3 regions of the Kribbella sp. NPDC048915 genome follow, and region 1 is predicted to be linked to each of the others. Evidence: riboswitches for the same ligand, from Rfam matches in the RefSeq annotation. Region 1 holds a riboswitch; each other region holds the start of a gene.

Region 1 (10,203 bases):
CGTGGGCGATCCTCGCCTTCGTCCTCGGTTTTCTGATCACGCTCGCGCTGGGCCTGTGGAACCGCGTGTTCCGCCAGGGCCGCACCGGGCAGAGTGTGGGCAAGTCGGTGCTCAAGATCCGCCTGGTCGACATGCAGACCGCACAGCCGATCGGCGCCGGACGCGCGTTCCTGCGTGATTTCGTCGCCGGCGTATTCAACAACGCCTGCTTTCTGAACGTGCTGTGGCCGCTGTGGGACGAGCAGCACCAGACCTGGCACGACAAGGTGATCAACACGTACGTCGTGAAGGACGTCGGCGCTGCTGCGTGATGGTCAGCGTGATTTCAGCAGGCCGGCACATGTCACGGCCCACAGCACGCTGGTGAACGTCCCGATGATGAAGCGCTCCGCGACGGCCTGCGGAGTGACCGAGGCGGGCTGATCAGGACTACGGAGTTCCGGATACCTGGCCAGCCCCTTGATCGCCAGCACCACAGCGATCCCCTCCGGCCAGCCCGACACCAGGGCCGCGTAGATCGCCATCCGCTCCAGGGCGCCGATCAGCGCGCCACCACGCAGTACCTCACCGGCCTTCTGCGTCGACTGGGCGCGTGTGCTGCCCTTGTCGGCCAGGGCCATCACAGAGGTCGTCAGCGGCCCGCCACCCGACACGGCCAGCGCTCCGGCCACCAGGAGCAGCACGTTCCACCAGCGCTCGGCCCAGTCGGCCACGCCGTCTCCTACGAGCAGCAGGACGCCGACGGTGCCCAGACAGGCCAGCATGGCGGCGCTGATGACGATCTGGAGGGTGGAGCCCGATTTCGGGATCCAGGCCAGCACGGCGAGGACCAGTGCGACGGCGGCCAGTGACAGGACGAGTGCCGTCACGCAGCAACTCCCCCGGCGAGCAGTTCCGCGGCCAGAACCCGTCCGCGCTGCTCTTCGGTGACTCCCGCGGCCTGCGCGCGTTGTGTCACCGCAGACTGGCTGATCCCCAGTTTCACGCCGATCTCCCGTCTCGTCAGTCCCTCGGCCAGCAGGTCGGCCACGGCCCAGCCGCGCTCGCTGCGGCGGCGCAGTACGGACGCCATCAGCCACAGCACGGTCTCGGCCTGCTCCGCGCTGCGCTTGTCCGCACCGATCACGTTCAGATGGTGCGGGCTGAACTTCGCCCGAGTGACCGCCTCCCGCGCGAAGACGAACGCCTCGCCGCTCCCGGCGCGGGTGCTGCGCGGCAACGGCTCGGTGACCGTACCGACGCCGAGCCCGATGTACCAGCTGTCGGACCGCAGCAGTTCGACGATCACGTCGACGACCGGCCGCGGCTCGGAGAGCACGCCCTGGACCTCGTCGCCGGCGGTCCGCTCGAACTTGCGCAGCAGCCCGGGCCGCCGCGGCCGGCGGTTCAGGGAATTCAGTAGCTCGGGTACGAGATCGCTCGTGCTTCGGCTGCCCCGCTGATCTACCGTGAGAACGAAGACCATCGCCCTGTACCTCCTTCCGGACGCCTTAAGGCTACAGTCTTATTCACACTCAGTGAAGGCCACAACCTGAAGCGGTTCAGCCGATCACTCCCCGTATCCGGCCCGGAGGAGTGCTCCGCCGGGCCGGACGGGACACGGACTCAGTCCGTGATCGGCAGGTACAGCTTCTGGTCGGCGGACTTGAAGGTCTCCGACATCTCCGTGAAGCCGGCTTCGATCGCCTCGGCGGAGGTCAGGCCGCGCTCCTCGGCGTACGCGCGGATGTCGGCGGTGATCCGCATCGAGCAGAACTTCGGCCCGCACATCGAGCAGAAGTGCGCGGTCTTGGCGGGCTCGGCCGGCAGCGTCTGGTCATGGAAGGACCGGGCCGTGTCCGGATCCAGCGAGAGGTTGAACTGGTCCTCCCAGCGGAACTCGAACCGTGCCTTCGACAACGCGTCGTCCCAGGCCTGCGCGCCCGGGTGGCCCTTCGCCAGATCCGCGGCGTGGGCGGCGATCTTGTACGTGATCACGCCCGTCTTCACGTCGTCGCGGTCCGGCAGGCCGAGATGTTCCTTCGGCGTGACGTAGCACAGCATCGCCGTACCCAGCCAGCCGATCTGGGCCGCGCCGATCGCGGACGTGATGTGGTCGTACGCCGGTGCCACATCGGTTGCCAACGGCCCCAAGGTGTAGAACGGCGCCTCGCCGCACAGCTCCTCCTCGAGCCGGACGTTCTCCGCGATCTTGTGCATCGGTACGTGGCCGGGACCCTCGATCATCACCTGGACGTCGTGTTCCCAGGCGACCTTGGTCAGTTCGCCCAGGGTCCGCAGCTCGGCGAACTGCGCCTCGTCGTTGGCGTCGGCAATGGATCCGGGCCGCAGGCCGTCGCCCAGTGAGAACGTCACGTCGTACTCGCGGAGGATCTCGCACAGCTCGGCGAAATGCGTGTACAGGAAGGACTCCTGGTGGTGCGCCAGGCACCACGCGGCCATGATCGACCCACCGCGCGAGACGATCCCGGTGACCCGTCGCGCGGTCAGCGGTACGTACCGCAGCAGGACGCCCGCGTGCACGGTCATGTAGTCCACGCCCTGCTCGCACTGCTCGATCACGGTGTCGCGGTACACCTCCCACGACAGCGCGGCCGGATCGCCCTTCACCTTCTCCAGCGCCTGGTACAGCGGTACCGTCCCGATCGGCACCGGCGAGTTCCGCAGGATCCACTCCCGCGTCTCGTGGATGTTCTTCCCGGTGGACAGGTCCATCACCGTGTCGGCGCCCCAGCGGGTCGCCCAGACGAGCTTCTCGACCTCTTCCTCGATCGAGCTGGTGACGGCGGAGTTGCCGATGTTCGCGTTCACCTTCACCAGGAACTTCTTGCCGATGATCATCGGCTCGCTCTCCGGGTGGTTGCGGTTCGCCGGGATCACGGCCCGGCCGCGCGCCACCTCGGCCCGGACGAACTCCGGATCGAGTCCCTCCCGCTCGGCGACGTACCTCATTTCCTCGGTGATCACGCCGGCCCGGGCGTACCCGAGCTGGGTCCGCGGCTCCCGCCCGGCGATCCACTCGCGCCGCAGCGCGGGCAGACCGGCCTGGACGTCGATCTCCGCGGCCGCGTCGGTGTACGGACCCGACGTGTCGTAGAGGTCGAAGTGCTCGCCGTTGGTCAGCTGCACGCGGCGTGCCGGTACCCGCAGCTCACCGCGATAGATCTTCTCCGAGCCCGAGATCGGGCCCGTGGTGACGGCCGGACGGATCGTACTGACATTCGTCATGTTGCTGCTCCCTACGCCGGAATTACCCGGACAGGTTCGGCGGTCGGCGGCGCCGGCGAACCAGTGTCGATGCACTGGGCCAGCCGCCCTCTCAGCCCACTTCGGCGCGAGCTCCCGCGATCTCCAGTTGTCACCCGACACCCTAGACGAACCTGTAACGTCTAGGGATGCGCGACCTCGTCTATCCGCCGGTCATCGCCTTCGCGAAGACCGCCTTCACGGTGCTGGACCTCAAGATCCGCCGCACCGGGACCGAGCATGTCCCGCGCACCGGCGGTGCGCTGATCGCGATCAACCACATCAGCTACGTGGACTTCATCCTGGCCGGGTACGGCGCCCTGCCCGCGAAGCGGTTGACCCGGTTCATGGCCAAGGAGGTGCTGTTCCGCAACCGCGTCTCCGGGCCGCTGATGCGCGGCATGCATCACATCCCGGTGGATCGGGAGGCCGGCGCCGCGTCGTACCAGCAGGCGATCCGGTACCTGGCCGACGGGGAACTGGTCGGCGTGTTCCCGGAGGCGACGATCAGCCGGCCGTTCGAGCTCAAGGAGTTCAAGACCGGCACGGTCCGGATGGCGGCGGAGGCCGGCGTACCGGTGCTGCCGATGATCCTGTGGGGCACGCAGCGGATGTTCACCAAGGACCACCCGCGCGATTTCACCCGGCACCGGCCGATCTCGATCAGCATCGGCGCGCCGCTGACGGTGACCCGCGACGACGACCCGGCCGAGGCAACGGCGCGACTGCGGTCCACGATGGCCGGGATGCTCGACGAGGCGATCCGCGGGTACCCGGAGCAACCGGCCGGCGCGTGGTGGCTGCCGGCGGCGTACGGCGGCAGCGCGCCGACCCCGGCCGCGGCCGAGCGACTGGACCGCGAGGAAATGGTCCAGCGCGCCGAACGGCGGAAGTCGACGGGCGGAACGGCTTGACCCTGAGGGTGCGGGGACGGTACTAAGGCACTCGTTGACGAAGCAGGAACCTGGGGGGTCCCTGTGCAACGGGTCCGCTCCGGCGGCCCGTGGACACGAACGGGCAGGGAAGGTTTTGTTCGATACACCGGAAGAGCTGCATCTGTTCGACCCGGGGGCGCTGACACCGGCCCCGCACGTGGCCGAGCACATCCCGGATGCCGGCGCGTTCTTCGTCGACTGGGCGACCCGGGGGCTGCCGGAGGACCGGGCCCGCGAAATCGAGTCCGCGGTCAACGGGCGCCGGAACCAGAACGGGTGGTTCCCGCTCGAGACGCTGGACAGCATCGGTCGGAAGGGTTTCTGGCGCGGACCGCTGACCTATCTGGCCCGGATGACGGCCGACGACCCGCGCATCCTGCAGGAATGGGCCACGGACGGCCTCGACGACGGCCGGGTGGAACGGATCGAGGCGACCGTCGACCACCTGCTGCACCAACAAGGCCACGCGGCCGCCGCCACCTGGGCGGTCGCGGTGCGGCCGCGCTCGTACCTGGACGCGGAGGTCCTCGGTGACCGTCTGCTGGCTGCCTGGGAGTACAACCTGGGCTCGATCCGCTCCAAGGATGTGGCGAAGGCCGTCCGCCGCTGGAACCGCTGAGGCCTACTCGAGGACGAGGTGGGCGAGGCCGTAGACCCCGGCCGCGACCACACCGGCGGCGGGGATGGTCAGCACCCACGCCATCACGATGCCCTTGGCGACCCCCCAGCGGACCGCGGACAGCCGCTTGGTGGCGCCGGAGCCCATCACCGCGGACGTGATCGTGTGGGTGGTCGAGACGGGCGCGTGCAGCCCGATGGCCATCACGTACAGCACACCGGCGGCAATCGCCTCGGACGCGAACCCGCGGGCCGGGTCCAGGTGGATGATCCGCCGGCCGAGGGTACGCATGATCCGCCAGCCGCCGGAGTACGTCCCGAGCGAGATCGCCGTCGCGGCGCTCAGCTTGACCCAGATCGGGATGCCGTCGTCCGGGCTCACGTGGCCGGTGGTGAGCAGCGCCAGGAAGATCACGCCCATCGTCTTCTGGGCGTCCTGCAGACCGTGCCCGAGCGCCATCGCGGCCGCCGACAGCGACTGCGCCAGCCGGAAGCCGCGGGTGGTCCGGCCGGGGTTGCTGTTGCGGAAGATCCACAGGATCGCGGTCATCAGCAGGAACGCGCCGAGGAACCCGATCGCGGGCGACAGCACCATCGGGATGACGACCTTGTCGAGGATCCCCGACCAGAGCACCGTGCTGGCCGACGCGAGGCCCGCGCCGACCAGGCCGCCGATCAGCGCGTGCGACGACGAGCTGGGCAGGCCGAAGTACCAGGTGATCAGGTTCCAGGTGATGGCGCCGACCAGCGCGGCCAGCACGATCACCAGGCCGTGCTGCCCGGTGGGCGCGCTGATGATGCCCTTGCCGACGGTGTCGGCCACCTCGGTACCGAGGAAGGCGCCGAGGAAGTTCATCACCGCCGCCATCAGCAGCGCGATCCGCGGCGTCAGCGCCCGCGTCGACACCGAGGTCGCGATCGCGTTGGCGGCGTCGTGGAAGCCGTTGGTGTAGTCGAAGATCAGCGCGATGACGACGACCGCGACGACGAGCGCGAGCTCCACGCTCAGCTCTCCTTGACCGCGATCTGCTCGACCGTGTTGGCGACGTGCTCGAAGGCGTCGATCGCGGCCTCCAGCAGGTCGACCACGGTCTTCAGCTTCATCACCGTCAGGGCTTCGAACTCACCGCTGAACAGCTTGGCGATCAGCCGCCGGTGGACCGCGTCACCGGTGTTCTCCAGCCGGTTGATCTCGATCCAGTACTCGGCCAGATCCTTCATGGTGCGCAGCCGGGGCATCGTCTCGGCGGTCAGCTGGGCGGCGCGCTGGAGGACCTCGATCTGCTCGGCGATCTCCTCCGGCAGCTTCTCCAGGTTGAAGAGGTGGATGGTGTCCACCGCCTCCTCCATGAAGTCCATGACGTCGTCGAGGTCGGACGCCAACCGGTAGATGTCCTCCCGGTCGAACGGGGTGACGAAGGTCGAGTTCACCCGGCGAATGATCGAGTGGGTGGTCTCGTCGGCCGCGTGTTCGGCGTCCTTCATCTGGGCGGCGATCTGATGGCTCGCGGAGAGCCCGGACCCCGCCGTACTGCCGAGCAACTCGGCCAGGATCCTGGATCCTTCCACCAGATGGTTGGCGGACTCGGTGAAAAGGTCGTAGAACGTCGGGTCGTTCGGACGCAGACGTAACGGCACTTCAAGCTCCGGATGAACGAGGGACAAACCGTGAACATGCTAGGGGGAACGGACCGTTGACCTTGCATCCGCCAGGTCAACGTACCGCGTCGGGATGAACTTCGCCGCGAGGCGCCGCACGATTGGTGACCGATCGGTTTCAGCGGGTGATCACGGCGTACAGGTCGAAGAGCCCGACGACGAGCACCAGACCGGCCGCGACGCGCAGTACGCCGTGCCGCGCCAAGGTGTGCACGGCGGCCCCGCCGGCCCGCCGGTAAACGGCGCTCACGGCGGCCCAGCAGCCCAAAGCGAGCACGAGAACGACGATTCCGAGACCGGTCCGGACGTCGGACGAACCGTGGCCGGAGGCAAGCAGCAGGACGCCGTTGGCGATCAGTCCGAGGGCGGTCCGCCGCCAGGCCAGCAGGGTTCGCTCGGGTTGTAGTCCCGGATCGGGTGTGCTCATTCCCACATTCGCCTGATTCGTCAGATTCGTCTGATCTGGACCGGTTCCGGCGTCAACGCCAGAGCGAGAACAGCAGGCCGATCAGGCCGACCACCGCGATCGTTGCCCCCAGCACCAACGGTAGCTTCGTCACCGGGAGTGGCCCGCCGCGACGCATAGCGATCAGATTGAGCTGCCAACGCCGGAAAGCGCCTGCCGTCGTGGCGATCCCGGCGGCCACCAGGATCACACCGATGATCCGCGCCACCAGGCGGTCGGGGCCGAGGTCGAGGAACTGTACCGCGGACAGCCCGCCCGCGTAGCAGGCGAGCGATGTCCGCAGATAGGCCAGATACGTACGTTCGTTGGCGAGCGTGAAGCGGTAGTCCGGCTCCTGCTCGGTCTCGCTCATCAGCAACTCACCAGTCCCTGGTCCTGCTTCAGGGTCAGCACGCGGCGGACGCTGCTCGTCAGTTGCGCGGCGAACTTCGGGTTCTGCTCGGCCTCGGTCACCAGCGCATCGACCATCGTGGCGGTCAGCCCGGGCTTGGCGTTGATGACGATGTCGCCGCCGGCCGCGACGAAGCGGGTCGCACGGTCACCGACCGGCACCGAGGCCACTTCCGCGGCCGCGCCCACGTCGTCGGTGATCACGACGCCGCGCCAGCCCAGATCGCCCCGGACCATGCCCTGAATGACCGTGGGCGAGAACACGGCGCGGTTCTTCGGGTCGATCTTGGTGTACGTCGCGGTCGAGATCATCACCATCGACGTGCCGGCCTCGACGCCCGCCGCGAACGGCTGCAGGTCGGCGTCGCCGCGGACCGTGACGTTGTCGACGACCCCCGCCGAGAAGTCGGTGTTGCCGCGAACCCGCCCGAGTCCGGGGAAGTGCTTCACCGAGGTCGCGATCCCGGCCTTGTTCATGCCTTGGACGAAGGCGCGCACGCCGCGGGCGGCTTCCGCGGGCGTATTGCCGTACTCGCGGTCGAGCTGGCCGATCGGCGCATTGCTCGACTTGAGCGAGTTCGGTACGACGTCGGCGACCGGCGCGAGGTCGACGTTGACGCCGGCCTGCTTCAGCTGACGGCCCCACTGCTGCGCCTGCGCGGTCAGCTTGGAACTCGACCAGCCGCTTTGGACCGTGGCCGCGGGGATGCGGTCGAAGCCTGAGCCTTTGAGGCGCTGGATCTGGCCGCCCTCCTGGTCGGCGGCAATGAACGGGCGGATGCCCTTCACCGTCCCCGCCGAGGTCACCTCCGCGGTCGCGGTCCGGGTGTTCGCGAGGCCGCCGCTGCTGCCGAGCAGGACGACGCTGCCGGACTTCTGCTGCTGTACGACGACACGCTGGGCGGACGTCATACCGCTGGCGTTGATGCCGGTCATGATCAGCTGGGCGGCCTGTTCCCGCAGCGTGAGAGTCTTGAGCTTCTGGTCGACGCAGCTCGCCGTACGGGTCGCAGTGGGCTTGGTGGTCGGCGGTGCCGGCGGTGGCGTGGTGGCCGGCTGCGTGCTCTGGGGAGGCGTGGTCGTCGGTCGGCTGGGTGTGGTCGGTTCCGCGGTCGTGGGGACGGTGGACGACGGCGCGGTACTCGGGCCCGCGGTCGGGGCGCTGCTGTCGGCGCAGCCGGCGACGACCAGGACAGTCAGCGCGATCAGCGCGACCGGGGACCTCATCTCAGTTCCGCTCCCAGGCCGCGCGGTCGACCGTGTCCCCCGAGTGGCGAGCGAGCGTCGCGCACACGTCGTACAGGTTCTCGACCTGCTCGGGCGTGAGCGCGTCGAAGATCGCCCGGCGGACTTCCTCGACATGACCGGGGGCGGTGTCGACCAGCTTCTGCCGGCCGAGGTCGGTGAGGATCGCGACCTGACCGCGACGGTCGGACTCGATGCCCTCGCGTTTCACCCAGCCGTTCTGCTCGAGCCGGTTGACCGCATGCGAGAGGCGGCTCCGCGAGCCCTGGGTGGCGACTGCCAGTTCACTCATCCGCAACCGGTTGTCCGGCGCCTCGGACAGTCGGACAAGGATCTCGTAGTACGTGTGCGGGATTCCGGCGTCGCGCTGCAACTGCTGCTCGATCCGGCTGCTCACCACGCGTTGCGCCGCGATGTACGCGCGCCAGGCGTGACTTTCCTGCTCGTTCAGCCACCGAGGTTCCACCATCCCCGCAGAGTACTTGCTGACCGAGCCGGATCAGCAGTACCGCGGCCGCGCACACCAGCATGCCCACGACGGCGAGCCCACCGATCGTCTCGTGGAACAGCAGGAACGCGAACACCATCGTGGTCGGCGGCACCAGGTACAGCAGCGAACTGATCCGTGTTGCGCCGGAAAGCTTCAGGTTGACCAGGTACAGCCCCCAGCCGCCACCCGTCGCCAGCAGCACCAGCCAGAGGACGGCGCCGTAGAAGCCCGGTTCGCGCGGTACCGACAGCTGTTGCGTCGCCGCAGCGAAGGCGGTGAAGAGGAACGCCGACACGAGACTCTGCACTGCGAGTGCGTCCAGTGAGGTGAGCGACGGCTTCCGGTAGCGATCCAGGCAGGTGCCCGCGACCATGCCGAGCAGACCGCCGAACGGCACCAGGAAGAGCAGGAGCGACCCGTGACCGGCGCCGATGTCGTCGGCCACGACCAGCGCGACGCCGCCGACGCCGATGACCAGGCCCAGCCACTGGCGTGGGCTCACCCGCTCGCCGAGCAGCGGTCCGGCGACGGTCGCGATCAGGATCGGTTGCAGCGAGCCGATGAGAGCGGTGACCCCGGCGCTGATGCCGTGCTCGATTCCGGTGAAGATCAGCCCCAGATAGACGAACTGGGTGAGGACCGCGATCCAGAGTTGGGTGATCAGGTCGCGGCGCGAGATCCGCGGCCTGCGGATCGCCAGCACCACGGCCGAGATCGCCCCGGCGAGCAGGAAGCGCCAAGCCAGCAGGTCGAATGCGTTGGTGTACTCCGTCCCCCAGCGCGCGCCGATGAAGCCGCAACTCCAGAACACGACGAATCCGGTGCCGACGGCCAGCGTCACGGCCTTGCGTTTGGTCATGACATCGACAGTAACCACACCGGTCGGTATACTGTCAGTATGCTCGACCAGCAGGTGAGACTGATCGTCGACCGGCGGGTGCCGCCGGCTCCCCGGCTGACCCCGGCCGGGGAGCGGATCCTGGCGGCCGCGTCGACGTTGTTCTACGAGCAGGGGATCCGGACCGTCGGCGTCGACGCGATCGCCGCGGCCGCGGACGTGACGAAGAAGACGTTGTACGACCGGTTCGGATCGAAGGACCGGCTGATCGCGGCGTACCTCGAGCGGCGGGACCGGGCCTGGCACGCGTTCCTGG
Region 2 (10,203 bases), on a different contig from region 1:
CGGTGAACGGTGCCGCGGTGGCGGCGAAGATCCACCAGACGCTGACCGATGCGCGCGGCTGGCAGGCGCTGCACCCGGTGAGTTTCGAGCGCACCGACCGGCCGGACGCCGACCTGCGGATCATCCTCGCGACGCCGACGCTGACCGACAAGCTCTGCCTGCCGCTCGACACGGGCGGCGAGGTGTCGTGCCGCGTCGAGGATCGGGTGGTGCTCAACGCGAAGCGCTGGCTGTACGCGATCCCGGCGTACAACGGCGACGTCGAGCTGTACCGCAGCTACCTGGTGAACCACGAGGTCGGCCACGCGCTCGGCCACGGGCACTCCAGTTGTACGACCGCGAAGACCCCCGCGCCGGTGATGATGCAGCAGACGAAGGGGCTGGCCGGCTGCCTGCCGAACGCCTGGCCGACGATCAAGGCGACCTGAGAAACTGGGTACGACGGGAGGAGCAGCGATGTCGTCACAGGACTTCCCGACGTACGGCCGCGGCAACGAGCCCGAGCAGCAGACCCCCACCGAAGAAGAACACCACTACGCGCCGCCCACGCCCTACGGCGGCGGGACGTACGCGCGCCCGCCCGTGCGCACCGAGCAGACGCACTACGCGCCTCCTCAGCCGTACAGCAGTCATCCCGGGTACGGCGGCCCGCCCCCGGCGCCGGGGAACTCGGCGTACCAGCAGCCGCCCGCGTACCGCCCTGGCACCCCGTACGGCGCACCGTCGAACCCGCAGCCGCACCAGCTCCCGACGTACGGCCGTGACGTCCCGCCGCGTGATCCGCGCGCCGCACGCGTTGTCGGCCTGGCCACGTTCGTAGCAGCGATCTACGGCCTGCTGGTCGTTTCCGTGCAGCGAGTGGCGCTGCGGGAGATCTCGCAGGCACCCGGCTCGCCGCTGAACCACCCGCTCCGTACTGATGTGCTGGACGCCATCGGGCAGCTCCTGCTCCTGGTGGTCGGCACGGCGGCGCTGGTGATGTGGATCCGCGACGTACTCGCCCGGCTGAAGGCAAACCGGCGCCCCGACCCCGCAGAGCTCACCGGACTGCTCCTGGTAGCGGTGGCGGCGGTGCTGATCGTCGTCTGGCTGTTCATGGTGTTGTCCACAGGTCTCGGCGGCAACGACGGTGCGGTCCATCGACTGCCCACGGCGTACGGCTGGGGCGGCGCCGGTCTGCTGATCCTCGCGGCCGGTCTGTTCCTCGGGTACCGCGAGCTGAAGCCCGACGTACCCAATCCGGTCGTTCGGGACGCTCCGGCCAAGGCTCCGTGGGAGTGAGCGTTCCGATCGTGCTCGTGCCCGGCCTGGGCCTCGGACCGGAGTCGTACGCGCGGACCGTCGAGCACCTCACCACGCCGTACCACGTGGTGACTCTGCCCGGGTACGGCGAACCCGCCGGCGCACGTGAGGACCTGCACCCGCGGGCGCTCGCGGTCGCACTGGCGGAGAAGATCCGCGGGCGGTCTGTGCTGGTCGGCCACTCGGCGAGCTGCCAGATCGTCGTCGAGACAGCGGTCCGGTACCCGGAGTTGGCGCACGCGCTGGTCCTGGCCGCACCGACCGGTGACGCGCGGATGTCGAGCTGGGTCGACCGCGCGGTGCGGCTCGTCGGCTCAGCGATTCCCGACGTACCGAAGCTGGTCCGGATCAGCCCGCAGTACGCCCGGACCACGCTGCCGTCGATCGCCCGCGCCGGTGAGGCGTCCCGTGTGCACGACCTCGCCGCCAGCATGCCGTACGTGCGGGCGCCGGTGGTGCTGGTCCGCGGCAAGCACGACCTGCTGTGTACGGCGGAGTGGCTGGAGCGGCTCTCCGCACTGTGCCGCGGCGAGGCCCGCACACTCGACACCGGCGCGCACATGCCCGTCGTCACGAACGGTCCGGAGCTCGCCGCGCTGATAGAACGAGCCGCCGCGCTGCCGGAAGATATCTGACGCGTTAAACTCTCTGTGTCAACCAGCGGGAGCTCGCACCGAGATGCGCGGGCTGAGAGGGCGACAGCAGGGTCGCCGACCGCCTGAACCTGACCGGGTAATGCCGGCGTAGGGAGTGGGGTCACTCATGACCGATACAGCTGTTCGTCCTGCCAGTAGCACCGAGGCGCCGCTGGTCCTCACCACGGACACCCCGCGCACGCTGGGGTTCTTCGACCAGTTCACGCTGTGGGGCAACTTCGGCATCTCACTGTTCGGCCCGGTCACCGGTGCGCTCGTCGCGGCGTACACCGGTTCGCTGTGGCAGGGACTACTCGCGGTGCTCGTCGGCTGCGGCATCGGGGCGCTGGTGCTCGGTGGTGCAGCGGTCTTCGGTTCGCAGACCGGTGCGCCCGCCATGGCTTGCCTGCGCGGGCTGTTCGGGCGCCGCGGTTCCATGGCGCCGACTGTCCTCAACATCGCGCAGAACGTCGGCTGGGCCACGATGGAGATCATCGTGATCTCGCAGGCCGCTGTCGCGGTGACGAGCGAGCGCTGGCGCTGGCTGTTCGTCGTACTCGCCGGAGCGATCGCGACCGCCATGGCGGTACGTCCGCTCGGCAGCGTGAAGGTACTGCGCAAGTTCATGGTGTGGCTGGTGCTGATCGCGTCGGTATACCTCTTCGTGCAGGTGCTCAGCAAACCGGCACAGCCGCTGCCGCAGGACGGCGTGTTCGGCTTCTGGCCCGCCGTCGACCTCGCTGCCGCCGGCGTGGTGTCGTTCGCACCCCTGGCCGCGGACTACACGCGACACTCGCGCACCAACAAGGCTGCGTTCGCCGGGTCCGCGTTGGGGTACGGCCTGGCTGCCATCGGGTACTTCTCGCTCGGCGTGGTCGCGGTAGCAACCCTGGGGACCGACAGTGAAGGCGTCATCACCGCACTGGTCACGCTGCCCGCCGGTGCGATCGCCCTGTTCGTCCTGCTCGTGGACGAGGTCGACGAGGCCTATGCGAACGTCTACTCGACCACGATGGCCGCCCACAACCTGATCGGCCACATCGACCGACGCTGGATCTCCGTGGCGATCGGTATCGTTGCCACCGGCATCGCGCTGTCGATCAACCTCGGGAACTACACCCAGTTCCTGTACCTGATCGGATCCGTCTTCGTACCGCTGTTCGCGGTGGCGATCGCCGACTTCTTCGTGGTGAGCAAGATGCAGTGGGACGTGTCCAGTACGGCGAAGTTCCGCTGGCAACCCGCTGTCGCGTGGCTGATCGGGTTCGTCGCGTACCAGCTGGTGAACCCGGGCACCGTGGCCGGCTGGTCCACGTTCTGGACCAAGCTCCAGCAAATCCTGTTCGCCAGCCACCCCGTCCCCACCTGGCTGGGCGCCACCTACACCTGCATCATCATCTCCATGCTGGCCGCCGTACTCCTGGGCCGAGTCGGCCGCCGTACCGCCGTGGACAACCAAGTCGGAAGGTGACGAGCGGGCGTCGGGGGGTTGGCGCTGCCCGCCAGGTGTCTGGGGGGTACTTGCCTTGTGGTGAGTTTGAACAGGTTATTTGCTGTTCGAGGTCCCCATTTGGTGTTCAGACCCCCGATGCGTGGTCACGGTCTCGAACGAGCGGCACCGCGACCCGTTCTCAGCACGTGACAGCCGCTGGACAACTGACCCGGAGTAACCGGAATACTTGCGCCATGCTGAATTCCGCACTGCGTAGCCGGGCCGAGTATGCCGAGCTCGGTGCCGACGGACTTGCCGCGCGTACTACGCCGGAGCGGGACGCCCTGATCGTGAAGGCGGTCGAGGAGCTGCTGGAGGGGCGCGAATCCGTGCTCGACCTGTGCTGCGGGTACGGACGGATCGCGGTGCCGTTGCGGCGGGCGGGCAAGGTGGTGCGGGCGCTGGACATCTCGCCGAACCTGATCGAGGCAGGGCGGGCGAAGGCGGCCGAGGAGGAGTTGGCGATCGACTGGGCGATCGGGTCGATGACCGATCTGCCGTACAAGTGGGACTCGTTCGACGCGGTGATCTGCCTGTGGACGGCGTTCCACGAGTTGTTCGCGGAGGACGAGCAGATCTCGACGATCTGCGAGATCTCGCGGGTGCTGAAGCCGGGCGGGATCGCGATCATCGAGGGGCCGGTGTGGGGGCCGGCGACGGCGGCCGAGATCGCGAACGGGATGCGCCAGGGGCCGGAGCACCGGATCGTCACGACCGAGCACGACGACGACCGCAGCAGCGTGCACTTCATCCACGACGAGATCAGCTACGGGCGGCTGTGTGCGGCGGCCGGAATCGACGACTATATGGTCTACAAACGCGACTGGGGCGGGCGCCGGCGGCTGATCCTGGAGATCCACCAACCGGCAACTTCCTGACCCGTCAAGTAGAAGTCAAGAAGGAGCAGATCCCCACTCCACATTGGGGATCTGCTCCTTTCCATTCCGAGTGTAAATCCATTCCGCACTATTCTGGAAAACTCAGCTTTTTGCTTCGAGATTCAGCAAGAATCGCTTCGCGTCGAGCCCGCCGGCGTACCCGGTGAGCGCGCCGTTCGCGCCGATCACCCGGTGGCACGGCAGCACGACGCAGACCGGGTTCGACCCTAGTGCGGTCCCGACCGCGCGGGCCGCCTTCGGTTTGGCGATGTCGTGGGCGACAGCGCCGTACGTCGTGGTCGCGCCGTACTGCGTCCGCACCGGCAAATCGTTGAGCACGAGTCGCTGGAACGGTGTCGCGAGCGTGAGGTCGACGTCGAGGTCGAACGTACGGCGACGCCCGGCCAGGTACTCGTCGAGTTGCCGTCGTACGTCGTCCAGCGGGCGAGCCTGCCGCAGAACCCGCGGGGAAACCGCCCGCGCGAGCCGGGCGGTCATCGTCTCCTCGTCGTCGAACGAACTCGCGACCACGCGCCCGCCGGCAACCGCGAGCAGCATCGTGCCGATCGGCGTGTCGTGCAAGACATAGGCGACATCGGCATCCGGTAGGACAGGCGGTTTCAGGTCTGGGGTGTCGAGCCGGGCCAGCCGGCCTTCGAGGTCAGTCATCGTGTGCTCCGAGTTTGGTGCGCAGGGTCGCCAGCGCGTCGCTGACGAGCCGGCGCGACGCGGCGGGCGTGGTGTCCAGGGCGGCGGCCACGCCGTGGTGGTCCAGGTCGCCGACGTACTTGAGCGTGATCGCGAAGCGTTGCCGCTCCGGGAGTTCGTTGACCGCCCGCCACAGGTCGGGGTCCGGCCAGGTGGCGGCGTCGGGTCCGTCGACCGCGATCGGCGGCGCCTCGTCCAGCGGGCTCTGCGGTTTCCGGGCCCGGTGGACGTCGGTCGCGCAGCGGGCGGTGATGGTGAGCAGCCAGCTGCGCAGGTTCTTCGCCGACGTCAGCGTGGGGTACGCCGCGTACGCCTTCTCCCAGGCGCGCTGCGCGACGTCGTCGCCGTCCTGCCCGGCCATCGCGCGCGCCAGCCGGGCGACGTCTCGCCAGTGCGCGTCGATCAACGCCTGGAACGGCGGCAATCCGACCTTCTCCCGAGCCATCACGCCAGTAGAACGCACGAGTGACCGTGGATGTGAGGGCAACCCGGCGGCGTGTCGTCCCACCGGTCGGATGGTTTCGGACCGCCGTCCCGGATGGCGAGATTGTCTAGTTAGTCAGTCGACTTTAATGAGAAAGTAGCTGACATGACGACGACACACCTCACCCGCCGTCGCGTCATCGATCTGCTGCGGACGGCGAGCGCCACCTGTCGGTGACGCGTCCTCAAGCGCCCAGTCGCCACCGCCCGCGTGTCAGCACGCGGCCCTGAGACAGGCCCCCGCCGCTCGAGCCTCAGCCCTGTGCACCGCTGCGCACGGTCCGGCCGAGCACGCCTGAGCGCATCGGGGACGCCTCGTCTCACGTCACCTGTGGTCCCTGCCCCGTTCCGAGGGAGAGACATGTCTGTACCTGCCGTACATCGTCCTGCCCTGTCCGTGGTCCCCGACCGAGCCGAAGAGCGGGTCGTGGACGCCGAGGTTTACAAGTCCGTGTTCCGTCGCCACGCCGCCGGCGTCGTGGTGATCACCGCAGACGCCGGCCACGGCCCCGTCGGATTCACCGCCACCTCACTGGTGTCGATCAGCCTGCTGCCGCCGCTCGTCTCGTTCGCGATCGCCACCAGCGCGTCCAGCTGGCCGACCGTGAGTACGGCGGGCAGCGTCGTGATCAACTTCCTCGCCGACGACCAGCACGCGATCGCCGGCCGGTTCGCCACCAGCGGGATCGACCGGTTCGCCGAACCGACCCGCTGGTCGCGGCTGGCGACCGGCGAACCCGTGCTGGACGACTCGCCGAGTTTCCTGCGGGCGCAGATCGCGCACCGCTTCGCCGTCGGCGACCACTACCTGGTCGTCGCCCGCCTGGCCACCCACACCGAACGCCGTGAGCACGACCCGCTGCTCTACCACGACGGCCGCTACGCGAAAGCCCACCATGTTTAGAAGAACACGTCTCCTTTCCGCCCTCGCCCTGCTCGCCGTCGTCGCGGGCTGCGGCAGCAACGCGGCCGCCGACGGCGGCGCGAAGCTCGCGCTCGACGCGGACCTGCCGACGACCGTCCCGGACGGTACGAAGATCGTGGTCGGTGATCCCGCCACGGAAGTCGCGCTCAAGCTGTCCGGTCAGCTCGACAAGGTCTCGAAGTTCGTCCAGTTCGCGAACCTGAGCGGCGGACCGCAGACCACCGAGGCGTTCCGGGCCCGCGCGCTCGACGTCGGCTCGGTGGCCGAGATCCCGCCGATCCACGCGACCTGGACCGGCCTGAAGGTCAAGATCGTCGCCTCGAAGTTCCGCCAGGACCCGCTGAACCACCCGATCTACCAGCTCGGCGTGGCGCCGGGCGTCGAGGTCAAGAAGCTCGAGGACCTGCGCGGCAAGAAGATCGCGTTCAGTCCCGGTCAGGCCCAGGGCGCCCTCGTCCTCAAGGTGCTGAAGAAGGTTGGTCTGACCAAGGAGGACGTCAAGCTGGTCGAGCTGCCGAGTACCGGTGACGTGTACTCGAACGCCCTGTCTGCCAAGCAGGTCGACGTCGCGCCGATCGGCGGCGTCCAGGTCAAGCGTTACCTGACCAAGTACGGCAAGGACGGCGCGTCGACGATCCCGCACGGCATTCGCGACGACGCCGGCCACCTGTACGTGGCGCAGGAGTCGCTGGAGGACGCGGGCAAGGCGGCCGCGATCCGCGCGTACGTCGCCGCCTGGGGCGTCGCGCAGGACTGGATCGACAAGCACCCCAAGGAATGGATCGCGGGGTACTACGTCAAGGACCAAGGCCTGACCGAGGCCGACGGTCAATGGCTGGTCGACAACGCCGGCCACCCGGACATCAGCGCCGACTGGAGTGACGCGATCGAGCGCCAGCAGGAAACCGTCGATCTGCTCTCGAAGGAGACCGGCAACAAGGAGATCGAGGCCAAGGACCTGTACGACCTGCGGTTCCAGACCGTCGCCGCGGACGCCATCAAGGGAGGCGCCAAATGAGTGCGACCACACTCCCCGGGCTGCGCACCGCCGCCGCGACGAGCCCCGTCGTACGGCGCCGGCGCCTCGGTCCGGGCAAGCCGATCAAGTTCGGGGCCGCGATCGGGCCGGTGCTGCTGCTGGTGATCTGGAGCATCGGATCCGCGATCGGTTGGATCGACCCACGAGTCCTGTCCGCGCCCTGGACGGTGCTGACGACCGCCGCTGACCTGATCGCCGACGGCCGCCTGCAGACGAACCTGTGGACCTCGGCGCAACGCGCCCTGCTCGGCCTTGCCTTCGGCATCGTGCTCGGTGTCTCGCTCGCGCTGATCTCCGGCCTGTCCCGCCTCGGTGAGGCGGTGCTCGACGGCCCGATCCAGATCAAGCGCGCGATCCCCTCGCTGGCGCTGCTGCCGCTGCTGATCCTCTGGCTCGGCATCGGCGAGTCGATGAAGATCGTCACGATCCTGCTCGGCGTCTTCGTCCCGATCTACATCCACACCCACAACGGCCTGCGCACGATCGACAGCCGGTACGTCGAACTCGCGCAGACCGTGGGCCTGTCGCAGCGCGAGTTCATCCGCCGCGTGGTACTTCCGGGCGCACTGCCCGGGTTCCTGCTCGGCCTGCGGTTCGCGGTCACCGGTGCTTGGCTGTCACTGGTGGTCGTCGAGCAGATCAACTCCACCAGCGGCATCGGCTACATGATGGAGCTCGCCCGCACGTACGGGCAGACCGACATCATCATCGTCGGGCTGGTCGTGTACGGCACGCTCGGTCTGCTGTCCGACGCGGGCGTCCGCCTGATCCAGAGGAGGGCGCTGTCATGGCGGCGAACACTGGCCTCCTGACCGTCTCCGTCCGGGATCTCGTCCGGCGGTACGACGATCGCGCCGTCCTGGACGGCGTGGACCTGGACATCGAGCCGGGCGAATTCGTGGCCCTGCTGGGCAAGAGCGGCTCCGGGAAGAGCACGCTGCTCCGGGCGCTGGCAGGTCTCGATCACGACGTCGCCGGTTCCGGTGAACTCGCCGTACCGCAGAACGTCTCGGTCGTCTTCCAGGACTCGCGTTTGTTGCCCTGGGCGCGAGTTCTCGAGAACGTCGTGCTCGGCCTGCGCGGCGCCGACGCCCGCGGTCGGCAAAGCCTCGAGGAGGTCGGCCTGGCCGGCCGGGAGGACGCCTGGCCGAACGAGTTGTCCGGCGGTGAGCAGCAGCGGGTCGCGTTGGCGCGGTCGCTGGTCCGGGAACCGGAACTGCTGCTCGCGGACGAGCCGTTCGGCGCGCTGGACGCGCTGACCCGGTTGAAGATGCACGTCCTGCTGCGGAAGTTGTGCGCCGCGCATCAACCCGCCGTACTGCTGGTGACGCACGACGTCGACGAGGCGATCGTGCTGGCCGATCGAGTGATCGTGCTCGACGCGGGCCGGATCGTCGCCGCCGAAACCATCACGCTGGCGGCGCCGCGTAGCGCCGCCGATCCAGGATTCGCCGCGGTCCGCTCGCGGCTTCTCGACGCCTTGGGAGTATCGGAATGAGCAGGCACCTGCATTTGAACGCGTTCCTGATGAGCACGGGACATCACGAGGCGTCCTGGCGGTTGCCGGAGAGCAACCCGTTCGCCAACACGTCGGTGCAGCACTACCAGGAGCTGGCGCAACTCGCCGAGCGCGGCAAGTTCGATTCGATCTTCTTCGCGGACTCGCCGGTGCTGTTCGGGAACGTCGGGCGGCGGCCGGCCGGGTCGCTGGAGCCGACCGTGCTGCTGACCGCGATCGCGGCCGTGACGTCGCGGATCGGGCTGATCGCGACCGCGTCCACGACGTACAACGAGCCGTTCAACCTGGCCCGCCGGTTCGCCAGCGTGGACCACGTGAGCGGCGGCCGAGCGGGCTGGAACGTGGTCACGACGGCCGGTCCGGAGGCGGCGCGCAACTTCAACCTGGCCGATCAGCCCGCGCACGCGGAGCGGTACGACCGCGCCGCCGAGTTCCTCGAGGTTGCGTACAAGCTCTGGGACTCGTGGCAGGACGACGCCGCGATCGCGGACAAGGAGGAGGGTGTCTGGGCGGTCCAGGAGCGGGTGCAGCCGATCGACCACGTCGGCCGGCACTTCCAGGTGCGCGGTCCGCTGAACCTGCCGCGTTCGCCGCAGGGGCATCCGCTGATTGTCCAGGCCGGCTCGTCGGAAGACGGCAAGGGGCTGGCGGCGCGGTACGCCGAGGCGGTCTTCACGGCGCAGCAGACGCTGGCGGACGCACAGGAGTTCTACCGCGACCTGAAGGCCCGTACGGCGGCCCTCGGGCGGGACCCGGAGTCGATCAAGATCCTGCCTGGGATCGTGCCGGTGATCGGGTCGACGGTCGCGGAGGCGGAGCGGCTGGAGCACCGGCTCGACGCACTGATCCGGCCCGAGTACGCGCGGCTGCAGCTCGCCAAGACATTGCGGGTCTCGCCGGAGGACCTGCCGTTCGACCAGCAACTGCCCGCGGATCTCCCGGACGAGGACGAGATCGAGGGGGCGAAGAGCCGGTATACGCTGATCGTGACGCTCGCGCGGCGCGAGCAGCTGACCGTGCGCGAGCTGATCGGGCGCCTCGGCGGTGGCCGCGGGCACCGGACGTTCACCGGGACGCCGGAGCAGGTCGCGGACGCGATCCAGCAGTGGTTCGAGGCCGGCGCCGCCGACGGGTTCAACGTGATGCCGCCGGTGCTGCCGTCCGGTCTGCAGGTCTTCGTGGACGAGGTGATCCCGATCCTGCAGGCCCGCGGCCTCTTCCG
Region 3 (10,203 bases), on a different contig from region 1:
CTGCCGCGGGGGGAACCGACGGCGGGGTGGGGGGTATTTCGTGGTGTTTCGTGCTGCGTGTGGGGCTGTGGTCCTGGCGGTGCTGGTGGTCGGGTGTGGGGCGGAGTCGGGGGGAGGTGAGCCGGCTCGGGTTGCGCAGGTTTCGCCGGTGGTGAGTACGCCGCCGCCCAGCGCACCGGCAGCGACAACGTCGACGCCGGCTGCCGAGGTCCAGACGCCGACCAAGACGGCGACCGAGCAACCGACCAACCCGGCGACCCAGAAGCCGGTGACGACGACCAAGGAGGTCGTGGAGTACAAGGTGATCGCGTTTAAGAAGAAGACGGTCACCGACGATTCGTTGCCCAAGGGCGAGAAGAAGATCCGTACGAAGGGCGTCAACGGGACGCGGCGGCTCGTGTACCGCGTCACGTACGTCGACGGCGTACAGACTGACAAGGAGCTGGTGCGGCAGGAGGTGGCGAAGGAGCCGCGGTCGCAGGTGACGGCGGTGGGGACGAAGGTGGATGAGCCGGAGCAGTCCGGTCGGTGTGATCCGAACTACTCCGGCTGCGTGCCGATCGCCACAGACGTCGACTGCTCGGGCGGGAGTGGGAACGGGCCGGAGTACGTGAGCGGTCCGATCAGGGTCATCGGTCGCGACATCTACCGGCTCGACTCCGACAACGACGGGATCGCCTGCGAGTAAGCGGGGTCAGGCGCGGGTTGCCGTCAGCGACAGGTCCAGCTCGACGGCGGGGCGTACCAGCGCGGTGGTCAGAGCGTTCCAGTTGGCGCGCCAGGTGTGGCGGTTGATCGCGCGGGACGCCTGAAGGTGGAGAGTGTCGCCGGCGTCCGTTACGGAGACGGGGACGGTCAGCGGGTGCGTCGTACCGCGAATCGTGAGGTCGCCGGCGACCTCGAACCGGTCGGCGCCCGTTGGGGTGACGCCGGTCGCCACGAACGACATCTCGGGGTACGACGCGACGCCGAAGAACTCCTGACGGAGCTGGGCGTCGCGTCGTGCGTCGCCGGTCTCGACGCTGTCCATCCGCACCTTCAACCACCCGGTCGACGCCGCCGGGTTCGTCCTGTCCACCTGGAACGCGCCCTCGGCCACGGCGAACAGACCGCGCACCTTCGGGCCGACACGGTGCGCGGCCACGAAACCGATCCGTGTCCGCGCACTGTCGAGTACGTACTGAGTCATACCGGATACGACGGAGCAGTACGGCGAAGTGTCAGGTACGACGAGGCAGTACGGCGAACTGTCAGCCGATCACGCCCGTGGTGATGCGTCGCGAGGTGATGTCGAACACGGCGTCCTCGGGTGGGGCAGCGAGGTACCCGGCGCGGGCTTCCTCGGGGAGGTACTTGTCCACGACAGCGTGCAGAACCTCGTCGGGCAGGGGACGCAACTCCGCCTCACCCTGCACGTTGACGTACCTGGCGGTGGCGCCTTCGACGGTCTGGATCGAGACGGACAGCCGGCCGGAGCCCTCCTGATGCAGGCGCGCCTTCTTCGAGCGGGAGGACGTCATCACCTGGAACCGTCGTTCGCCGGACAGATACCGGAACCAGACGGGCGTCACATGGGGCGCGCCCACCCGGGCTCGTCGACGGCCAGCACGGCCACCAACGGCTGAGCCAGGAACGACACCATCTCGTCTGAGGTCATCGTGCGGAATCCCATGGCACCCGACGATTTCAGATGCCACCGACAAGTTCCGGATTTAGGATGCGGCTACATGCTTACCTATCGGCTGACGGCGCAGGACTTGGCGGACGTTCGGTTCGCGGTGTCGCCGGTGGCCGAGATGGTGTTGTCGTTCCGGGCGCTGCGGGATCCAGGGCGGTTTCCGTTGCAACTCGGCTGGGTCCGCGCGGTGCAGACAGACCTCAAGGATCTCGACTGGGACGTACTGCGCTGGCTCGTCAACGACACTATGGGCAGCCCGGACTTCCTCACGCCGCGCCCGTCCTCGCCGCTCACCCAACTGTCGGACGAGCTCGATCTGATCGCAGCCGTCGACGAGGACACGTACGTACGCCAGATGACCGCGGTCAACGGCAAGCCTCCGACGATGACCATCGACCAGGTCGTCGAGGCCATGCGCCAGTACTGGGACGCCGTCATGGCGCCGTACTGGAGCCGCATGCGCACCCTCCTGTCCGCGGACATCAGCTACCGCGGGCACATACTCACCCAGCACGGCACCGGTGCGATGCTCAACGGGCTCGGTCCGGCGATCACGTACGAAGACGGTCTGCTCAAGGTTGACCGCGTGGCCGAGCAGAGTCGCGTCGAGGACGTCGCCGGGCGCGGGCTGGTGTTGCAGCCGACGCTGTTCGGGCCGCATGCGGTGATCCCGTTCGACCCTGGTGCGGAGCCGTTGCTCGGCTATCCCCCGCGCGGGCAGGCGAATCTGTGGTCGGTCGCCGAGCCGCCAACACGCAAGGACCTGGCGCAGTTGATCGGTACGCCGCGAGCGCACATCCTCGAACTGCTCACGCATCCGCGCACCACGACCGACCTGGCCGGTGAACTCAACGTCACCCCGTCCGCCGTCAGCCAGCAGCTCCAGCTGCTCCGGCGGACCGGGTTGGTCGAGCCGCAGCGCACCGGCAAGCAGGTCCTGTACCGCCCGACCGAGCTCGCGGCCCTCCTCACCGGCACCGCTGTCGATTGAGCTGTCAGCTATAGTCGATGGTGTCCGCGGGAGCTCAGGGAGTGGGCTGAGAGGGTGACCGATCGTCACCGACCGCCGAACCTGAATCGGGTAATTCCGGCGTAGGGAGGAAGCGATGGAATCCGTCTGGGTGAACGGTACGGCGACCGACGGGACAGTTGGCCGATCCGTGGCCGAGCTGATCGCGGAGTACTCCGACCGCAGCACGGGGATCGCGGTCGCGGTGAACCAGAACGTGCTGACCAAGGCCGAATGGGCGCAGACCACGCTCAAACCGGGTGACCGGGTCGAGATCGTCAGCGCGACGCAGGGAGGCTGACGATGGACGACCCACTGGAGCTCGGCGGGCGGACGTACACCTCCCGGCTGATCATGGGAACCGGCGGCTCGGCGAACCTCGAGGTGATGGAGGAGGCATTGATTGCCTCCGGCACCCAACTCACCACGGTCGCGATGCGCCGGCTCGGGACCGGTCACGAGGGTTCGGTTCTCGACGTACTGAAGAAGCACTCGATCGACGTGCTGCCGAACACGGCCGGCTGTCATACCGCGGCCGAGGCGGTGCTGACCGCGAAACTGGCACGTGAAGCGCTTCAAACCGACCTGATCAAGGTCGAAGTGGTCGCCGACGACCATCTGCTGCTCCCCGATCCGGTCGAGTTGCTCGACGCCGTGGACGCGCTGGTGGCCGACGGGTTCACCGTGCTGCCGTACACGAACGACGACCCGATCCTGGCCCGCCGGCTGGAGCAGGCAGGGTGTGCGGCGGTGATGCCGTTGGCCGCACCCATCGGTTCGGCGCTCGGCATCCGGAACCCGCACAACATCGCGCTGATCGCCGAAGCGGCGAACGTTCCGGTGATCGTCGACGCCGGCATCGGTACGGCGAGCGACGCCGCGCTGGCGATGGAGCTCGGCTGCGACGCGGTGATGCTCGCGACCCCGGTGACCCGCGCGGAGAAGCCCGCGCTGATGGCCGCCGCGATGCGCGACGCCGTCAGCGCCGGAAGGAACGCCCGCCTCGCCGGCCGCGTGCCGAGGCGCTGGCAGTCCGCCCTCGCCTCGTCACCCACAACCGGCTTGCCGACGTTCTGACGCCGATACCCGGTCCGCTACGGGTCAACCGGCTCCAGTGATTGATGTGTGGGTTGCGTGTCTGCTACGCGACGGGACAACCCCGCGTGTTGGGGGGTTCTTCGTCGGTATACGAGCAGAGAACCCCGGCGGGGTTGTCCGTTCGTATGAGGTTGGCCGCGTCGGCCGGCGTACGGGATGAAGTCGGGGGCTTGAACAGGTTGTGGTGGGTGTGGACAGGTTGTTGCCTGTCCAAGGTCCCGGGATGGGGCGCACGGTGCCGGGATGGGGCGCACGGTCCCGGGTGGGTGTGCACGGCCCCGGGCGGGTATGCAGGGTCCCCGGTGAGTGTGCACTGCCCCGGGCGGATATGCAGGTCCCGGGTGGGTGTGCAGGGCCCGGGAGGGTGTGCAGGGCCCCCGGGAGGGTGTGCACGGTCCCAGCGCGGGGTGCACGGTTCCGAATGGGTGTTCGCGGTCCCGATCGGAGGTCAAGGGCTCGGCTGCGGGAAGTAGCGCTCGTGCAGCGCCGTCGTACAGCGCCGTCGTACATCGCCGTCGTACAGCGTGGGCGCTGACTCGGTCACTCAGGGTAGGCCGGGTTCACACCAAACCTGCACCGCCTGCACTGCGCACCGGCGGAAATGCTCCTAGGAGAGTTTTCCGCACGACAGTGGAGGATTCTGCCCCGCCAGGCGCCGAAAACCCTCCTTAGATCAGTCAGCAGACCCCGTTGACCGCTACAACCGGCCTGCCGACGTTCTAACGCCTCCACCCGACCGCCGGCGCTTACGCCTACGACCGGCCGCGCCTACGCCGCCGGACATCCGCTACAACCGGCCCGCCAGGGTTTTGGCTTCGGTCTCGTCCAGGGTTCGGTCGAGGAGAAGTGCGGTGAGTGACAGCGGTAGTTCCTCGTCGGGCCGGAGCGCCAGCGGCTGGTCCCACGCGAGCGCGGGGCACGCGCCGATGTACTCCTCCGACCGCAGAAACCACGGCCGGATCTGATCGGGCTGCAGCAACAGCAGGCTGACGTCGTCCTGCACGAAGGCAAGCCATGGGCTGCGGGACCCGAAGGCTGCCGACAGACCACTGCCGGAAGCGCTCAGGATTGTCGTCGGCGCGGACGGCAGTCGCCAGAAGATCCCGCCGTACGCCGCGCCCTCGCGGCCGCAGGTGGCCGGGCTGTCGATCTGGATCGGGCCGTACCGCGCGGTGAGCGTGCTCTGCCAGTCCAGACGCCAGCCGCCGAACGCCAGATCGCCGACGAGGCGGCGCTTCTCGATCAGGTGGGGCCGGCCCTGGGCGTCGTACCAGGTGATGTCGTCGACGAGTTCGCGGTCCTTGACCGTCACCCCGCGGCTGCGTTGCTGGCCGTGGTTCCGCAGCAGCATCGGGCCTTGATCGCGGACGTACGTCCGGCCGCCCCAGTACGACGTCCCGTTGACGAGCGCGACCGACAGTGAGAGCCCGTAGTGATGCCGATGGTCGCCCGGGTTGACCTCGGTCAACGGATGGCCGCCGAGCGTCCGGACGGGATGCAGGTACGGCCGCGGGGCGTGCACCTGCGGCATCCGCTGCCCAAATTCGTACCGTGCGAGCAGTCCGGCCGAGCTCCCGAGCGCGAAGATGTCGCCCTGTTGCTGCCACGCGATCCCGGCGGCCGGTGCCTCCGCGGCCAGTCGCTGCTCCCGCGGCACCGGGCCGGTACTCGCCCGCACTGCCAGCCGCAGCTCTGGTACGTCGTCCGCCGCGTCGGCCGATCCCGCGATCGCCGCATGCAATCGCTGCCACGCCAACTCGCCCAGATCCCGTTGCGGCGCGCGCACAGTGGTCAGCGACGGTACGGCGAAACGCGCCAGGCCGATGTCGTCCATCCCGGTCACCGACAGATCTGCCGGTACGGCGACCCCGACCTCGTTGAGCCGCGCCAGCAACCCGAACGCGACCAGATCGTTGAACGCGACCACCGCGGTGACCTGCGCGTCGAGCACCCGTTCCACGGCGGCGTACCCGTCCTCGATCGACCGCCCGCACTCGAGCCGGACCAGGTCGAGCCCGGGAATCTCCCGCTCCGCGACGTCGAGCGCCCGGATCCGCAACGTGTTGGACGCGCTCGCCGCCGGACCGGACAGGAACGCGAGCCGCCGGTGCCCGAGGCCGACCAGGTGGTCGACGACGATCCGGACCGCGCGGCCGTAGTCGACGACCACCGACGACACCTCCGGCGGGCCCTGGCGGTTGACCAGGATGACGGGTTGGACCTGCGGGAGCAGCTCGCGCAGCCGCTCCTCGTCCATCCGCGGTGAGACCATGACGAGCGCGTCGCAGCGCCGTCGGGCCTCGATCGCGATCGCCGCCTCGGCCTCGGGGTCCTCGTCGGTCTCGGCCACCAGCACCTTGTAGCCGGCCGCCGCGGACGCGTTCGTGATCCCGCGCAGGATCTGCTGGAACAGCGGGTTGCCGAGGTCCGGCACGACCAGCGCGACCATGTTCGTGCGGCCCAGCGACAGGCTGCGGGCCAGGTCGCTCGGCCGATAGTCGAGCCGCTCGGCCGCCGCGCGCACCCGGGCGACGATCTCGGGTGCGACACTGAGCCGGCCGTTCATCACCCGGGACACGGTCGCGCGCGACACCTGCGCCGCCCGCGCGACGTCGGCGATCGTGATCGTGTCCTTCGGTCTGCGTCCCACCCCCGTATCCTCTCGCGATGGAAACCGGTTTCTCAACCCTCTGGCCGCGCATGATGGGAGCACACAGCGGACGGAGGAAGTGTGAGCAACTTGGAGTATCCGCAGGTCGCGGGCGTTGCACCGGGCAACGGCTACAGCCACGTGGTGACCGGAACCGGCCAATGGGTCGCGATCTCCGGACAGGTCGCACTGGACGAGAACGGGCAATTCGTCGGCCTCGGCGACCCCGGAGCGCAGGCCGAGCAGGTGTTCGCGAACCTGGAGCGCTGCCTGGCGACCGCCGGCGCGACGTTCGCGGACGTCGTGAAGCTGACGTACTTCGTCACCGACATCGGCCACCTGCCGGCGGTCCGGACGGTGCGCGACCGGTACATCCCGGGGCCGAAGCCCGCGAGTACGGCGGTGCAGGTCGGCGCCCTGTTCAGCCCCGACGCCCTGCTCGAGATCGAGGCCTACGCCGTCATCCAGCCGGCCTGAGCCCGACGCCGGCCGCCCGGCGAAGGCCGGAAGTCCTAACGCAACAGATCGACCGCCACCCGCGCCGCCTCGCCGATCGCGGCGTCGACGCGGGGCTGGCGGAAGTCACCACGCGCCGCGAGCGTGAGGACGGCGACCGCGAACGAAGCCCCACCAGGCAACGTCACCACGCCCGCCTCATGCCGCAGCGCACCGAACGTCCCGGTCTTCCCCGCGACCCGAACACCGTCGTACGGGAACCCGGACGCCAGCCGATGCAGGAAGATCTGCCGATGCATCGTCGCCTTCACGAACGCCGTCTGATCGGCGGACAGCAACTCCCCCGCCCACAACCGCCGCAACAGCAACGTCAGGTCGCGCGGCGTACCCGCTGACCCGTTGGCCGCCTCGTAGACCCCGGCCGGGTCGGTGCGGTCGTTGTCGGCGAGTACGGCGAGCGCCGCGTCCGCCGTGTTCGCACCCGTTCGGCGCTGGAGGTCGCGCAGGTTCCCCGCCGTACCGCGAAGGACCCAGGTACGGCGCAGTCCGAAGGACTCGATGATCGTGGCGAGCCGGCGCAGCCCGACGATGTCCAGCAACGCGTCGGCGGAGGCGTTGTCCGAGACCGTGGCCATCGACAGCGCGAGGTCCCGCAGCGACACCGTGACCGGGTCCGCGAACAGGGACAGCCCGGTCGGCCCGTCGGTCTTGTCCGCGGGATCGATCGTCACCCGTTCGCGCGGATCGAGCTCCCCCTCGTCCACCAGCCGGCAGAATCCGGCGAGCAGCGGCAGTTTGTAGACCGACGCCAGCGGAACGACGACGTCCGCGTCGTGTTCGACCGTCGCGTCGGGGTCGTCGAGCGAGACGGCATGCATCCAGCCACGGACGCCGGCGTCGTCGAAGATGCTCCGGATGCGCGCGTTCATGACGCGAGCGCCTTCGTGAGCTGGTGCATCACGTCGTTCGGCCGCAGGAACGGCGTCCGGGTCCGCGACCAAATGAGCCGGAGCCGCACCGGCAGCGGATCGTCGGCCAAGCGGTGCCGGGTGACGCCCGGCGCGCTCAGCGACGGGTCGGCGGTGATGACCACCGCCTGCCCGGCCGCGACCATCGCCAGTCCGGCGCGCTCGTCGGTCACCACGACCGTGCCGCCGTCCGGCCGGTGCAGCGCCAACGTGTCGAGGAACAGGTCCCGCGCGGCCGGCGCCTCCGCCCGCGGCCGAACCGCTACTGGCAGCCCTTTCAAGTCCCGCAGCGAGACGACCTCGCCGTCCACGATCGACGCGGGCACCAACGCCCAGGTCGGCAGCAACGACACCGGCCCGGCCTCCAGACCGTCCAGCACCGTCGGATGCTGTACGGCGGCCAACGTCAAACGGCCCGTACTGACCTGGTTGACCAGCGAACTCGTCGGCGCCGTCACCACAGTGACCCGGCTGCCGGAGATCACCGCGCCACACGCCGCGGCCACCGCCGCACCCGTCGACGTCGGCACCTCGGGCGCCAGACCGAGCCGAATCTCGGGCCCCTCCGGCTCACGGGCCAGGGCCGCCTGGCGTAGCTCCTCGATCGAGGCCAGCGCCCGCCGCGCATACGGCAGCAGGTCGGCACCGGCGGCGGTGAGCTCGACCTGACCGGCGCCGCGCTCGAACAGCTTCGCGCCGATCAGCGTCTCCAGCCGGCGCAGACCCTGCGACAGCGGCGGCTGGGTGATGCCGATGACCCGCGCGGCATCACCGAAGTGCTGCTCCTCGGCGAGCGCGACAAAGATCTGCAGATGCCGCTCGGTCAGCATGGACCCGGCTGACCTGCGGTGATACCTCCAGACAATCGCTTCATACGCAAGAGCCTATTCGACATGGCCCGCCGAACTCACCTTGACTGCCGATAACGAAAGGAGACAGCGTGAAGGTGAGCAGACGAGGAATGCTGGCGGGCGCGGCCGCGGCCGGAGCTGCCGGGGTGGCCGGCGCCGTCGGGCTGGAGGGCCGGAGCGAAGCAGCCACGGAGCCCAAGAGCCAAGCGAAGCCCAAGAGCCAAGCGAACCGGGAGCCGGTCGAACTGACCTGGTTCGGGACGCATGCCTGGCAGATCCGGTGCGGCAAGAGCATCGTGCTGACCGACCCGTGGCTGACCCGGTTCCAGACCGGGACGTTCACCCCGGAGGGCGCGGACCCGAAGTCGAAGCTGGTGATCAAGCCCGACGTGATCGACCGGCATCTGAGCACCGCCGACGCGATCCTGGTGCACCACGGCCACTACGACCACATGGCCGACGTACCGTACGTCGCGAAGAAGACGCAGGCGACTGTGCTGTGCACGGAGACGCACGCCAATGTGCTCCGCGCGATGAAGACACCGAACGAACTGCTGTCGCCGGTGCGCGGCGGCGAGTACCTGCCGTTCGAGGGCTTCACGATCGAGGTGTTTCCGTCGCTGCACTCGTGCGGCGGCAAGCGCCACACGTACGCGTACCCGGGCTACCGGTACGACGTCCCGTCGCGGCCGCGCGTGATCGAGGATCTGGTCGAGGGCGGGACGCTCGCGTACGTGATCACGATCGGCGGCCTGCGCATCCTCAGCCTCAGTACGGCGAACTTCGATCCGAACGCGCTGCGCGATCTCGAGGTCGACGTCGTGTTCGCGGCGCCGGGTGGCGAACCGGGCATCACCGATCGGCTGCTGCGGACGGTCAAAGGCGTCCGGACCGTGATCGCGACACATTGGGACGATTTCGACCAACCGCTCGACCGGCCCGGCGTCCCGTGGACCGATCTGACGCCGCTGCAGACGTCGGTCGAGAAGGCCGGCGCCGAGTTCGTCCGCATCGACCTCCGGCAGCAGATCACACTCTGACCGCCCGGGAGCTCAGGCTTTGACGCGGTAGTGGTACCGCGAGACGGTCCGGAAACCGAGGCGTTCGTACAGGGTCCGGGCGGCGAGGTTGCTCTCCAGCACACTGAGCCAGACCCACTTGGTCGTTGCCGCCTGCAACAGTCCGTGGATGATCGCGGACGCCAGGCCCTGGCGGCGGAAGCGTTCGTCGACGGCGAGGCAGTACAGCCCGGCCGTGTCGTCGACGAGCGCGAGCCGCCCCACGGCCTTCGCGGCGCCGTCGGGCCCGGGAACGGTCGCGTAGAGCGCGTTTCCGCGCCGCAGGATCTCCTCGGCGGTAGCCCGGGCGTCGTCGCCGCGCCCGTCGATGCTCCACCAGCAATCGGTCCAGGCGACGGACGGCGTGCTGGATATATTCACCTCGACTTCCGGCGCCGGCAGCTGGGCGAGGACGTCGGTGAGCAGGCCGCACTG

What was found. A riboswitch is a leader RNA that binds a small molecule or an ion and turns the genes downstream of it on or off. The one in region 1 is predicted to bind thiamine pyrophosphate.
Region 2: it holds a riboswitch for thiamine pyrophosphate, as region 1 does, so the genes downstream of both, AB0B82_RS14120 (cytosine permease) here and thiC (phosphomethylpyrimidine synthase ThiC) in region 1, are expected to answer to the same signal.
Region 3: it holds a riboswitch for thiamine pyrophosphate, as region 1 does, so the genes downstream of both, thiS (sulfur carrier protein ThiS) here and thiC (phosphomethylpyrimidine synthase ThiC) in region 1, are expected to answer to the same signal.

The regions. Positions count from the first base shown of each region.
Region 1 is NZ_JBEZFT010000031.1:52,928-63,130, forward strand. It holds gene AB0B82_RS18095 (RDD family protein) at 1-311, shown strand, start outside; gene AB0B82_RS18100 (hypothetical protein) at 315-869, opposite strand; gene AB0B82_RS18105 (transposase) at 866-1,465, opposite strand; gene thiC (phosphomethylpyrimidine synthase ThiC) at 1,606-3,228, opposite strand; TPP riboswitch at 3,219-3,356, opposite strand; gene AB0B82_RS18115 (lysophospholipid acyltransferase family protein) at 3,396-4,160, shown strand; gene AB0B82_RS18120 (hypothetical protein) at 4,276-4,800, shown strand; gene AB0B82_RS18125 (inorganic phosphate transporter) at 4,804-5,802, opposite strand; gene AB0B82_RS18130 (DUF47 family protein) at 5,805-6,437, opposite strand; gene AB0B82_RS18135 (DUF202 domain-containing protein) at 6,577-6,885, opposite strand; gene AB0B82_RS18140 (DUF202 domain-containing protein) at 6,938-7,276, opposite strand; gene AB0B82_RS18145 (glycoside hydrolase family 3 N-terminal domain-containing protein) at 7,276-8,541, opposite strand; gene AB0B82_RS18150 (MarR family transcriptional regulator) at 8,543-8,959, opposite strand; gene AB0B82_RS18155 (DMT family transporter) at 8,844-9,908, opposite strand; gene AB0B82_RS18160 (TetR/AcrR family transcriptional regulator) at 9,948-10,203, shown strand, end outside.
Region 2 is NZ_JBEZFT010000021.1:50,388-60,590, reverse strand. It holds gene AB0B82_RS14135 (DUF3152 domain-containing protein) at 1-428, shown strand, start outside; gene AB0B82_RS14130 (hypothetical protein) at 457-1,281, shown strand; gene AB0B82_RS14125 (alpha/beta hydrolase) at 1,278-1,937, shown strand; TPP riboswitch at 1,953-2,070, shown strand; gene AB0B82_RS14120 (cytosine permease) at 2,065-3,408, shown strand; gene AB0B82_RS14115 (class I SAM-dependent methyltransferase) at 3,624-4,307, shown strand; gene AB0B82_RS14110 (methylated-DNA--[protein]-cysteine S-methyltransferase) at 4,410-4,976, opposite strand; gene AB0B82_RS14105 (sigma-70 family RNA polymerase sigma factor) at 4,969-5,460, opposite strand; gene AB0B82_RS14100 (putative leader peptide) at 5,605-5,676, shown strand; gene AB0B82_RS14095 (flavin reductase family protein) at 5,860-6,402, shown strand; gene AB0B82_RS14090 (ABC transporter substrate-binding protein) at 6,395-7,441, shown strand; gene AB0B82_RS14085 (ABC transporter permease) at 7,438-8,274, shown strand; gene AB0B82_RS14080 (ABC transporter ATP-binding protein) at 8,250-8,960, shown strand; gene AB0B82_RS14075 (LLM class flavin-dependent oxidoreductase) at 8,957-10,203, shown strand, end outside.
Region 3 is NZ_JBEZFT010000018.1:24,710-34,912, forward strand. It holds gene AB0B82_RS12530 (G5 domain-containing protein) at 149-688, shown strand; gene AB0B82_RS12535 (YceI family protein) at 695-1,189, opposite strand; gene AB0B82_RS12540 (pyridoxamine 5'-phosphate oxidase family protein) at 1,251-1,586, opposite strand; gene AB0B82_RS12545 (DUF5937 family protein) at 1,728-2,669, shown strand; TPP riboswitch at 2,686-2,794, shown strand; gene thiS (sulfur carrier protein ThiS) at 2,785-2,988, shown strand; gene AB0B82_RS12555 (thiazole synthase) at 2,991-3,764, shown strand; gene AB0B82_RS12560 (DUF6807 family protein) at 4,573-6,435, opposite strand; gene AB0B82_RS12565 (RidA family protein) at 6,517-6,912, shown strand; gene AB0B82_RS12570 (serine hydrolase) at 6,948-7,820, opposite strand; gene AB0B82_RS12575 (LysR family transcriptional regulator) at 7,817-8,689, opposite strand; gene AB0B82_RS12580 (MBL fold metallo-hydrolase) at 8,806-9,750, shown strand; gene AB0B82_RS12585 (GNAT family N-acetyltransferase) at 9,763-10,203, opposite strand, start outside.